DNA from 2 places in the Dietzia sp. B44 genome. Region 2 is predicted to be linked to the other one. Evidence: riboswitches for the same ligand, from Rfam matches in the RefSeq annotation. Region 2 holds a riboswitch; the other holds the start of a gene.
What was found. A riboswitch is a leader RNA that binds a small molecule or an ion and turns the genes downstream of it on or off. The one in region 2 is predicted to bind cobalamin.

Region 1 (3,526 bases), on a different contig from region 2:
CACCCACACCGCCGGGCCCCAGGACATCCCGAAGAACACGACGAAACCGTTGGCGGCGATCAGCGCGACGAGCCCCTGGGTGTCGCCGAGTTGGGGAGCGAGTTCGCCGTCGGGCCCCGGACCCATCGTGGCGGTGCTGAACATCAGGGCCATCACCGCGAGCGAGACGGTCATGCCGACCGAACCGGTCATGAGCAGCCTGCGACGCCCGATCTTGTCGATCAGCGCGATGGCCACGATCGTCACGACGATGTTCGTGACCGAGGTGATGACGGTCTGGGTGAGCGCGTCCGCCTCGGTGAAGCCGACCGACTGCCAGAGGGACGTGGAGTAGTAGAAGATCACGTTGATGCCCACGGCCTGCTGGAAGACGGACAGCACGATGCCGATCCACACGATCGGCAGGAGGTTCCTGCCGCTCGGGGTGAGCATGTCCTGCCACGACCGCTTCCTGTCCTCGCGGACCGTCGCACGGATCTCCTTGATCCGGTTGTCGACGCCGCTGGACTGGATGGTGCGCAGGACGTCCCTCGCCTCGCCGACCAGCCCCTTGGCCAGCAGGTAGCGGGGGGATTCCGGGATCATGAGCGCCAGTACGCCGTAGGTGATCGCGGGGACCAGCTCGGTGAGGAACATCCAGCGCCAGGCCTGGATCCCCAGCCACAGCTCCTCGATCGCGCCACCGGCCACGGCTGCCAGCCAGGCGTCGGAGAGCAGGGCCACGAAGATGCCGGAGACGATCGCGAGCTGCTGGAGTGACCCGAGGCGGCCGCGTATCGAGGGCGGGGCCACCTCGGCGATGTACGCCGGCGCGATGACCGAGGCCGCGCCGACGCCCAGGCCACCGACCACCCGCCACAGGATGAGGTCCCACGGGCCGAACGCGAGCCCGGAGCCGATCGCACTGACGGTGAACAGCGCCGAGGCCAGGACCATGACGCGGGTGCGCCCCCAGCGGTCGGCGAGGCGGCCCGCGAGATACGCGCCGGCGATACAGCCGAGCAGGGCCGAGGAGACGACGAACCCGGTGAGACCGGCGTTCATGCCGAAGGTCTCCTGGACGGCGTCCACCGCGCCGTTGATGACGGCGGTGTCGAAGCCGAAGAGGAACCCGCCGAGCGCGGCGACCAGGGAGATGATCACCACCCTGCCGGTGTGGAAGGACTCCTCGTCCGAGCTCCTGGCCGAGACGTTCCGTGTGGACATGGCGTACCCCGTTCCCGGGCCGGATGGACGTCCTGATGTCTGGTGAACGGAGCGTAGGCCCGCTACCAATGTGGCGCAAGTCACATATTCTTTATCGATTGCGGCGTACGAACGCTCTGATCGAGAACACGTTCTAGGCTCGAGGTGTCTCGTCGTCATACCGAAAGGGCCACCGCCGTGAGTGCCTCCCCCGAGCAGATCCGTGCCACCGCCGACTCCTACATCGCCGCGCTGGTCGCCGGCGACCTCGAGGCGGTCCTGGACCTCTACGCCGAGAACGCCACGGTCGAGGACCCCGTCGGCAACGGCACCGTCCACGAGGGCAAGGCGGCCATCCGCGAGTTCTACTCGTCCGTGGTGGCGCTGAAGATCGAGGGCGAGGTGCTCGAGGCGCGCGTGTGTGGCGACGACCTGCTGTTCAACTTCGAGATCACCACCCACTTCGACGCCGACTCCAAGGCCACCATCAACGTGTGGGACCTCATGACCCACGACGAGCAGGGCAAGATCCGTTCGATGCGCGCGTACTGGACGCCGGAGAACATGCGCTGAACCGGGGCCGCGCGACTGGACTACCCTTCAGGCCATGATCACCGCCATCGTCTTCGTCCACGCCGAGACGGCGCGCATCCCCGAGGTCGCCGAGGCGATCGCCGAGATCGACGGGGTCTCCGAGGTGTACTCGGTGACGGGCACCATCGACCTCATCGTGCTCGTGCGGGCCCGCCGCAACGAGGAGGTGGCCGACATCGTCTCCGACCGCCTGAACAAGGTCCCGGGCGTGGTCGACACCGAGACGCACATCGCGTTCCGCGCGCTGTCCAAGCACGACCTCGAGGCGGCGTTCTCCCTGGGGTACGACGAGTAGACCCCTCCCCGGTGCGCACAGTTCCGGGGAGGTGCCCCCGCGGCCGTCGCGGCGGATGTGCATACTGTCACCACGACTTGCTGATCTCCGGATACGCAGGGGAAGACCGGTGAGAATCCGGCGCTGACCCGCAACGGTGTGCCGTCACCTCGGTGACGACGAGCCCGATTACCTGCCCGGAGGTACGCGACTCTGTCCATCGCCGCGGTCTGCGATCCGGAGTCCTGCACGGTCGGCGGCCGGTGTCGACGGTCGCCCACCTGCGGGTCTCGTGTGTTCGTGGGCACACGACACGATCCGAGGTCTGATCATGTTCCGTCGCCAGTCCAGGTCCACCACGGCGCTCGCCGCGCTGCTCGTCACGGGTGTCGTCGTCGCGGGCTGCTCCCGCGGCGAGGCTCAGGAGAGCGCCACCTCGAATGAGGCGTTCGCCGAGCCGGTGACCATCACCAACTGCGAGCGTGAGTCCACGTTCGACGCCCCGCCCGAGCGCATCATCACGATGAACGCCCACGTCACGGAGACCCTCATCCAGATGGGTGCGGGGGATCGGATCGTCGGCCGGGGCTATGCCGATCGCGAGGACGTCCTGCCGGAGGTCGCCGAGGAACTCGAGGCGATTCCCGGGTTGGCCGAGGAGTATCCCAGCTGGGAGCAGATCGTCGATCTGGAACCCGACCTCGTGGTGGCCGGCATGCGCAGCGCGTTCGACGAGAAGGAGGGCCGGAGCCGGGACGCGCTCGACGCGGCGGGCATCGACACCTTCCTGTTCTCCGAGTACTGCGGCGACGGGTTCCCGGACGTCTCCATGCTCGAGACCGACTTCTCCCAGCTGGGCCGGGTCCTCGGCGTCGAGGAGGGTGCGCAGCAGCTCACCGACCGCATCGTCGACCGGATCGAGTCGGTCCGCGCCACCCTGGACGAGGCCGGGGTGACGGGGACCCCGACGTTCTTCTACGACAGCGGTGAGGCGGAGCCCCTGACGATCGGCGGCGTCGGCATCGGCCAGCTGATCGGCGAGTACGCGGGAGCCGACAACATCTTCATCGAGGGCGACCGGCCCTACCTCAAGACCACGTGGGAGATCCTCGGCGAACGCCGACCGGAGGCGATCGTCGTGCTCGACTACGGGGCCACCAGCGCCGAGGACAAGATCGAGTACCTGCGCAACCAGCCCATCATGGCCACCACGCCGGCGATCCGCGACGACCGCATCGTGGTGGTCCCCCTGGCCGACTTCTTCGAGAGTTCGCGGATGGCGACCTCGGTGGAGACGATCGCCCGCGAGCTCCACCCCGACGCCTTCGGTGGCTGATATGGCGACGGTCGTCCACGACCGTGGCGGTGGCGCGGGCGATGCGGCGACACCGGCTCCGAGCCGCCCCTCGGCGTCGTCCCGCCTCCCGTCACCGTTCCGCGCCACGAGCCCGTTCCGCGCCACGAGCCCAGGCC
Region 2 (8,582 bases):
GGTACCCGGCCTCTTCCAGTTCGGCCACGATCCGCTGGGTGGCGCGCTCGGTGATCCCGACCGCATCGGCGATGTCGCGCAGTCGCGTCTCGGAGTCCTGCGCGATGCACAACAGGACGTGCGCGTGATTGGTGAGAAACGTCCACTCTGCCACTACGCCACCCCATCACCGACGACTTCCGAGTGCCATTTTGCCTTACGTGAATCACGGTACGCATGTGGGCGTGCACGGAGCCCGTCCCACCGCGGGCCCGGTCCGCGCGCCGCGCCACAACACGCGACACCGATTTAGGCTGTTGCAAAACATGTCTTGAAAGTCATGTATTGTCGTTCCCGTTACTCGCTCGGAACAGGCGGCTAGCGCGCCACGACGGAGATCAGCTCGTCCCGCTCGGCGGCGCACGGACTCCGGACAGATCAGGGGAGACTCGATGGACCTCAGCATTCTCGGCAGCCTCACGGACCCGCCGATCCTGTTCTTCTTCCTGGGGCTGTTCGTCGCCGCTGTGCGCTCCAACCTGGAGATCCCGGCCCCCGTCACCAAGTTCCTGTCGCTCTACCTGCTCATGGCGATCGGGTTCAAGGGTGGCCAGGCTCTGCGAGAGACCGGTCTGACCGGCCGCGCCGCGGCGGTGATCGGCATCGCCCTCCTCCTGGCCCTGGTGATCCCTGCGCTGGGCTTCCTGGTCCTGCGGCGCAGGGTGAACGAGTTCGATGCGGCCGCCATCGCCGCGACCTACGGGTCGGTCAGCGCGGTGACCTTCATCGCCGCGACGCAGTTCGTGACCGCCCGTGGGGAGGAACCCGGCGGGTACATGACGGTCGCCCTGGTTCTGATGGAATCGCCCGCGATCATCATGGCGGTGCTTCTGGCCACCTGGGCACGGTCCCGTCAGCGTTCCGCCCAGATGGCGGGTGACGCGGGGGCCGGCGCTTCCTCTCCCGTGTCGGGCGCACCCCTGTCGTTGCGGGCGATCCTGCACGAGGCGTTCACCGACGGTGCGCACCTGCTGCTGATCGGGTCGCTCGTGATCGGCACCGTGGTGGGGGCCGACGCCGGCGAGGCCATGTCCCCGTTCGTCGACGACATGTTCAAGGGGCTGCTGGCCTTCTTCCTGCTCGAGATGGGCTTGCTCGTCGCCCGTCAGCTCCGCGAGGTCCGGGACGTGGGCCCGTTCCTGATCGGGTTCGGCATCGTGATGCCCCTGGTCGGAGCATCGATGGCGCTGGCCCTGGGCAGTCTGGCCGGGTTGCCGGTCGGCGACCTGACCATGCTCGCCGTGCTCGCGGCGAGCGGGTCCTACATCGTGGTGCCGGCCGTCGTGCGCTACGCGATCCCCGAAGCGCGGCCGTCCCGGTACTTCACAATGGCCCTTGCCGTGACATTCCCGTTCAACATCGTCCTCGGCATTCCGCTCTACTACACCGTCGCCCAGTACCTGGGCGCCTGAGGCGAGGAGATCCCATGAAAGACGTCAAAAGGATCGAACTGGTAGTGGAGTCCGGGGTCGCCGGGAGGTTCCTCGGCGCGTTGGATTCGCTGGGCCTGACCCATCGCACCGTGATCCCGGGAATCTACGGGCGGGGACAGCACGGTGAGCGCGGTGGGGACCCTTTCTCCACCTTCGACAACACCTTCGTGCTCGTGGCGGTCGACCCCGACCGGATCGACGAGGTCCTCCGGTCGCTGCGGCCTCTCCTGCAGTCCGTCGGGGGCATGTGCCTGGTCTCGGACGCCCAATCGGTGCGGTACTGAGTCGGCCCTCGGGAGGGGGCTAGGATCTGCTCAGCTGCGGTGCTCGGGAACCCGGTGTGAGACCGGGGCGGCCCTCGCCACTGTGAACGGATGATGTCGCCAGTCCTCTGTGCCACTGCTCGCACGCGTTGTGTGGGTGGGAAGGCGGACCGGCGGCGATCCGGTCCATCCCTTCCGGGGGTGGGCCGGGGGAACCCGTGAGCCAGGAGACCGGCCGTGGCTGCCACCACGAGTGCCCGCGAGGTGACGGGCAGAAAGGTCTCAGGCATATGCATATCGCAGAGGGTTTCCTCCCCTCGGTGCACGCCGTGGCATGGACGGCCGTCGCGGCACCGTTCGTCATCCACGGCGCGCGCGAGGTGATCAGGACGGTCCGTCGGACACCGGAGGCGGGCGTGTTGCTCGGCGTGGCCGGGGCGTTCACGTTCGTCATGTCGGCCGTCAAGCTCCCGTCGGTGACGGGCTCCAGCTCACACCCCACCGGGACCGGCCTGGGGACGATCATCTTCCGGCCCCCCGTCATGGCCTTCGTCGCCACCGTGGTGCTCATCTTCCAGGCGTTGCTGCTCGCGCACGGGGGCATCACCACTCTCGGCGCGAACGTGTTCTCCATGGGGGTCGCCGGGCCGTGGGTCGCCTACGGCGCGTTCGTCCTGTGTCGACGGGTCGCGGTGCCGCTGCTCGGCGCGGTCTTCGTCGCCGCGTTCCTCGCCGACCTGGTGACGTATCTCGTCACCAGTGCCCAGCTCGCACTGGCGTTCCCGAGCGCCGAGCACGGCCTCTGGTACTCGATGGCCGAGTTCCTCGCCGTCTTCGCCATCACCCAGATCCCGCTGGCGATCGTCGAGGCCCTGATCGTCGTGGTGATCGTCAGTGTGCTCCTGCGCATCGCCTCCCGCGAGCTCGACCTGGTGGGCTTCTTCCGGAGGGCGCGACTCGCCGGCGCGGGGACCTTCGCGGATCCCGGGGATCGTGCCGATCGGGTCGAGGCCACGGAGTCGGTGCGATGAGCGGGACGAAGCACGTCAGCGCGTGGGTGTTGGTGGGACTGGTCGCCGTGGCGTTCGCGATCGCGGTGCTGTCCCTGGTCTACGGCGCCGGGGCGGGCGGCGAGTTCGAGGGTGCGGACGGGCAGGCCGAGGGGACGATCAGCCAGGTCTCTCCCGACTACGAGCCGTGGTTCGAGCCGCTTCTGCCCGAGTTGCCGGGGGAGGTCGAATCGGGGGTGTTCGCCCTCCAGGCCGGGATCGGCGGCGGGATCGTGGGTTACGGACTCGGCGTCCTGCGGACACGTAGTAGGCAGCGTCGGGAGAGCGTGACGGGTGCGGCGACCCCGTCGGCGGCGGCCACGGGTCCGGCCGGGCACTGACCGGCCGAGCCCTAGGTGAACCCACTCGAACTCGCGGCGTCCCACAACCGTTGGTCGGACCTCCCGGTAGTCGAGAAGCTGCTGCTCTTCGGCGGTCTGCTGGTGGCGGCACTGCTCGTGCCGCCACCGGTGGGCCACGTGGCGATCCTGACTGTCTGTTGTGTGTGCGCCCTGGCGCTGGCCCGCGTCCCCGCCAGGATCTACCTCGCGGCGTTGCTCGCCCCCGTCGCGTTCCTGGCCCTGGGAATCGGTCCCCTCGTGCTGGACCTGGTGGACTGGCGCCTCGTGGTGGATCCGGCCGGGGTCGACACCGCCTGGCGGACGGTGAGCAGGGCGATCGCCGCGACGGCCGCCACCATCACCTTGGCGTGCACCACGCCCGTCGCCGACCTCCTGGCCGCCGGCCGGCGGGCCGGACTGCCCGCCCCGCTGGCTCACGTCGTGGACACCACCTACCGGCTCATCGGCCTGCTCATCGACTCCGCGCGCACGCTGCGGCATTCCCACGACCTCAGGCTCGGACACCGCACCGCCCGGGCCGCGATCAGCTCGGTCGGGACGCAGTTCGCCTCGGTATTCGTCCTGTCCGTCAGGCGGGCACGGGCGATCGACGACGCCATGTCCATGCGCGCCGAGCGCGGCCAGACCGCAGTGCTCGCCGAGGCGGACCCGGTCTCGGCCACCCGCGTGCTCGTCATCTGTCTGGTTCTCGTGTCCGTCTCGATACTGGGGGTCATGACGTGACCGTCCTCGCGCTGCGCGGTGCCCGGTTCTCCTACCGGCGTCTCGATGCCCTCGGCGGTCACACCCACACCGTGCTCGACGGCGCCGACCTGACGATCCCCGCCGGGGCGAAGATGGCGCTTCTCGGTGGAAACGGCAGCGGCAAGACCACCCTGATGCGGCTGCTCGTGGGCCTGAACCGCCTCGAGGCCGGGGAGTTGGAGCTGGACGGGGAGCGGGTCCGGGACCGCCGCGCCGACCGCACCCGCCTGCGGCAGTCGGTGCAGATGGTGCTCCAGGAACCCGACGACCAGATCTTCGCCACGACCGTGCGGGCCGACGTCTCCTTCGGCCCCGTGAACCTCGGATTGGATCGCGCCGAGGTGGCCCACCGGGTCGACGAGGCCCTGGCGGCGCTGGCGATCACCGACCTCGCCGACCGCGTCCCCCACCACTTGTCCTTCGGGCAGCGCAAGAGGGTGGCCCTGGCGGGTGCGCTGGCGATGCGGCCTCGCGTCCTGCTTCTCGACGAACCGACGGCCGGGCTCGACCCGCTCTCCTGTGAGGACCTGCTCGCGGCGCTGGAGTCGCTTCGCGCCGCGGGGGCCGCGATCCTCATGGCCACGCACGATGTCGACCTCGCCTGGGCCTGGGCGGACGACGCGGTGGTGCTCTCCGGCGGAGCGCTCACCCGCGGCCCGGTCCACCGAGTGCTGCAGGACGAGGGCCTCCTCACCGCGGCCCGGCTCACCACCCCGTGGGGCGCCGCGGTGTCACGCCGACTGGGCCGGACGGTATCGCGGCCGGGAGAGGTCTGACCACGCTCGTCATCGGGATCGCACTCGCCCGTGTTCCGGACGCGACCGATGCCATCGGTGGCGCAGTCTTCCGACGCGCATCATGATGGCCCGGTGTGCCGCTATGACGGATAGCTTCGGCAGGATGTGAGTTCTTAGGCAAGAAGAGCACTGTGGGATCGGGTGACACGTCGATGCGTGCCCATCCCTGTTTCGGCCGCGCGCGGCGGCAGCGTCTCCCGGTGACGTGGCTCGGGCCACGTTCTTCTCGACGTGTACGGCAGTGGGTGAAACACCTTGTCAAGGAAGAAAAGGGGTGGGAGTGACTTCGGCAATCGAAGGATACGAAGAAATACGATGGTCCCAGGTGGAAGACAGCTTCTTCGTCGGTAGTTTCCGCGGGAACTTCGTGGGGTACATCGATCAGAATTCTGACGGCAGTTTCACCTGCTACGACAGGATGTCGAGACCGCAGGGCGAGTCCGGATCCCTGGACGAGGCGATCTCCAGCCTGAATGATCTGTACTTTTCCGATGCGAGCGAGGGAGAGTTGAATGTCGCTGGACGCTGAGTTCCCCACGTCGCCCGGGAGCGGACAACTGAAGTATTTGGTGTACACGAGCGTGCCGGTGCGGAAGATGCTGCCGGGTGATCTGGAGTCCATTCTGTTCACCTCCCGGGAGCGCAATCGTGCCGCCGGGATCACCGGTGTCCTCCTCTTCAGGAACAACTGCTTCATTCAGTTCCTCGAAGGCCCTCCGGCCGCGATCGACGAGTTGATGACGCGCATCGCTGCCGATGACAGGCACAGTCGTGTCCGGGTCCTGTTGACGGAACCTGCAGCCGAGCGCAGCTTCGCCGACTGGAAGATGGGCTTCGGCATCCCCAAGGAGACCCGGTCGACCGGAGTCGACGGCGTGCGGGACAGTTTCAACGATCTCACCGGCGGCTCGAACTACGACGTCGTACGTCGGGCCGCCGAGGACTTCTCGATCTGGTTCAAGGTCAAGGAGCGCTCGATCTCGACCTCGCCCTGAGCGTCGCCTCTCCCTACACCCGGGCGACGGGCACGCCGGCGCGCAGGACGCGATGCGCGCCGCAGTGGCAGGACTCGTAGGTCACAGTGCCCTCGCTGGTGCGGTGGGAGGAGCGGGTCAGCCATTCGTGCTGGTGCGCGTCCGGATCCGCAGGCTGCGGAACGGGGGCGTCGTGGTCGCGGTCGTGATCGACGTCGGTGGGCGAACAGGCTGCTGTGGTCATGCGCTGACTGTGGTGCAATGGGTCAGTGCAGTTCAACCATGGCAATATGGTCGGCCCGACTCTCGCGGCGGAACTTGCCTCACTCGGCGCCCGGGAGTGGGACACCGATATGGCCGTCGGCGTGCTTCGCGCCCACGGCGTCCGCAGGCCCGATCTCGACGACGCGAGGTCGACCCGCCTACAGGAGTGGGCATTGTGGTTGAGGGCACCCTTCTCGGCGCCGGACGTGGACTCCACGTGCGACGCGATCAACGAGCTGCTGGACTCGGCCGCGTCGAGGCCGTCCCTGAGCACGCACGACGGGCACAAGCCCCACCTGCACTTCGCGGCCGACGGTGACGACGTGGTGGAGCGCGTCCGGGCCATCACCGCAGGCGGTCTGGCGATCTTCGCGGTCGAGTCGGAGGGCGGCCGTCTGGGGGCCTGTCTCCGATCGGGGTGTCCCGAGGTGTTCGTCGACACCAGCCGGAACGGTAAGCGGCGCTACTGCAGTGCCCGGTGCGGCAACCACGACGCCGTCCAACGGCACCGGGCCCCCGGCCGTCGACCCGGGTGACGCAGGGTTTCGGGTGACGCAGGGTTTCGGATGATGCAGAGGGGTGCCGTCCGGTCCCGAGATCGGGGATCATGTGCCGATGGAGACCCGAGACGAGCCCTGGCCGGCCCTGCCCCTGGAATCGTGGATCGACACCAGGGACACACTTCACCTGTGGACCCAGATCGTCGGCAAGACGCGGATGGCCCTCGGGCCGGAGATCAACCACTGGTGGGGCGTCCCGCTGTACGTGGACGCGCGGGGGCTCACCACGTCCCTGATGGTCGCCGGACACCGCGGTCTGGAGATCCGCTTCGACTTCGTCAGCCACGACCTGCTGTTCCTCGTCACTGACGGCAGCACCCGCCGGATGGCGCTCGAGCCGCGGACCGTCGCCGACTTCTACGCCGAGTACACCGGCCACCTGGGTGATCTCGGGTTCGACGTGCCGATCGTCGGGACCCCGGTCGAGCTGCCGGAGGTGATCCCGTTCGCCGAGGACACCACGCACGCGTCGTACGACGCTGACGCCGTGGCCCGTTTCTGGAGGTCGCTGGTCAGCGCGCACGGCGTCCTGTCGACGTTCCGCGGTGGGTTCCGTGGGAAGTCCTCGCCCGTCCACTTTTTCTGGGGTGCGTTCGATCTGGCCGTCACCCGGTTCTCCGGACGCTCCGCCCCCGAGCATCCCGGTGGCGTCCCGAACTGCCCGGACCGGGTCATGCACGAGGCCTACAGCGACGAGGTGTCGAGCGCGGGGTACTGGCCGGGTGGTGCGGAGGAGGGCATCTTCTACGCGTACGCCTATCCCCACCCCGAGGGGTACGACACCCATCCGGCGGTCGAGGCCCCCGCGTACTGGAGCGCCGAGCTGGGTGAGTACGTGCTGCCGTACCACCTCGTGCGACAGGCGGCGGATCCCGACGCCGTGGTGCTGAGGTTCCTCGAACAAACCCATCGCGCGGCGGAGGAGACGGCGGGCTGGAGCCGGGTCCGGGTCTAGCCCGGTCCGGCAACGACTAGGCGGGATGGGGAGTGCACCGCACGTGCGGCCGTGTCTCCGACGCACCTCTGCCGATCGGCGCGAGACCGCACCCCGGAGGGCGTTCCCCGTGTGGCACTTCCCCACGCGGATCTCCCGGATAGCGCGTGATCGACCTGGTCAGGTGGACCCTTATGCGCTGTTGGTCGCGGCAAAGACGAGGAACGCCACGAACAGTGCTGCCAGTCCCAGACCGATGCCTATGACGGCCTCACGGTGGTTCGACGCCTCGCTTTGGTCCACTCGTTTCAGACCGACCCATCCACTGGCGAGGGCGACCACTGCGGCGGCGATGGTGATCGCACCGCCGATGAAGGGCACCAGGGAGGCCAGCGCGGCAATGATGCCGGCGACCAGCGAGGTGGTCCCGGCACCGTTGCGGTAGGAAGTTCCGGTGGAACGGTCTTCGGGCATGTGGTCTCCCATGCACTTTCGAGGTGACTGACTGGTTCTCGCAACAGACACGCCGAGACCGTCTCGAATGCTATCGCCAGCTGGCCTCGAGCTGCAGCACGAGTCCGCACAACTCGGCCGGTCACGACTTCTCGAATTCATCGGCGGAGGCTTCACTCCGGGCCCGCCAGAGGGGGTCGAGGGCGGCGTCCTCCTCGGCGGTGGCGACCCTGAAGGGGGGGTCGGCCGGCGTGGGCAGCCCCTGACGTTCCTGGCCCCTGGTGGCGCGCAGGCTGGCGACAACCGAGACGGTGAGGACTGCCGTGATGACCGCGAGGGAGATGGCGGTGGGGATGTAGAACACGTCGATCTTGAGCATCATCTTGATGCCCACCCAGATCAGGATCAGCGCCAGCCCGATCTTGAGGTAGACGAAGCGGTGGATGAGGTCGGCCAGCAGGAAGTACATCGCTCGCAGGCCCAGGATGGCAAAGGCGTTGGCGGTGAAGACCAGGAACACCTCGTCGGTGACGGCGAAGATGGCGGGGATGGAGTCGACGGCAAAGATGATGTCGGTGGTCTCGATGAGCACCAGCACCGCCAGCAGGGGAGTGGCCATGATCAGCCCACCCTTGCGCACGAGCAGACGCTGGCCGTGGAAGGTGTCGGTCATGGGCACGAACCGGCGGAAAGCCCGGAGCACCTTCGAC

Region 1: it holds a riboswitch for cobalamin, as region 2 does, so the genes downstream of both, G6017_RS14295 (ABC transporter substrate-binding protein) here and G6017_RS02655 (energy-coupling factor ABC transporter permease) in region 2, are expected to answer to the same signal.

The regions. Positions count from the first base shown of each region.
Region 1 is NZ_JAALEF010000469.1:3-3,528, reverse strand. Features, by position in the region: partial or broken gene G6017_RS14310 (sugar porter family MFS transporter) at 1-1,206, opposite strand, end outside; gene G6017_RS14305 (SgcJ/EcaC family oxidoreductase) at 1,384-1,758, shown strand; gene G6017_RS14300 (Lrp/AsnC family transcriptional regulator) at 1,793-2,074, shown strand; cobalamin riboswitch at 2,147-2,268, shown strand; gene G6017_RS14295 (ABC transporter substrate-binding protein) at 2,385-3,389, shown strand.
Region 2 is NZ_JAALEF010000060.1:6,117-14,698, reverse strand. Features, by position in the region: gene G6017_RS02670 (helix-turn-helix transcriptional regulator) at 1-154, opposite strand, end outside; gene G6017_RS02665 (sodium-dependent bicarbonate transport family permease) at 432-1,451, shown strand; gene G6017_RS02660 (P-II family nitrogen regulator) at 1,466-1,756, shown strand; cobalamin riboswitch at 1,777-1,989, shown strand; gene G6017_RS02655 (energy-coupling factor ABC transporter permease) at 2,026-2,766, shown strand; gene cbiN (cobalt ECF transporter S component CbiN) at 2,763-3,125, shown strand; gene cbiQ (cobalt ECF transporter T component CbiQ) at 3,141-3,869, shown strand; gene G6017_RS02640 (energy-coupling factor ABC transporter ATP-binding protein) at 3,866-4,666, shown strand; gene G6017_RS02635 (hypothetical protein) at 5,013-5,216, shown strand; gene G6017_RS02630 (BLUF domain-containing protein) at 5,200-5,682, shown strand; gene G6017_RS02625 (hypothetical protein) at 5,696-5,905, opposite strand; gene G6017_RS02620 (CGNR zinc finger domain-containing protein) at 5,931-6,461, shown strand; gene G6017_RS02615 (DUF5996 family protein) at 6,541-7,440, shown strand; gene G6017_RS02610 (hypothetical protein) at 7,612-7,893, opposite strand; gene G6017_RS02605 (TerC family protein) at 8,015-8,582, opposite strand, start outside.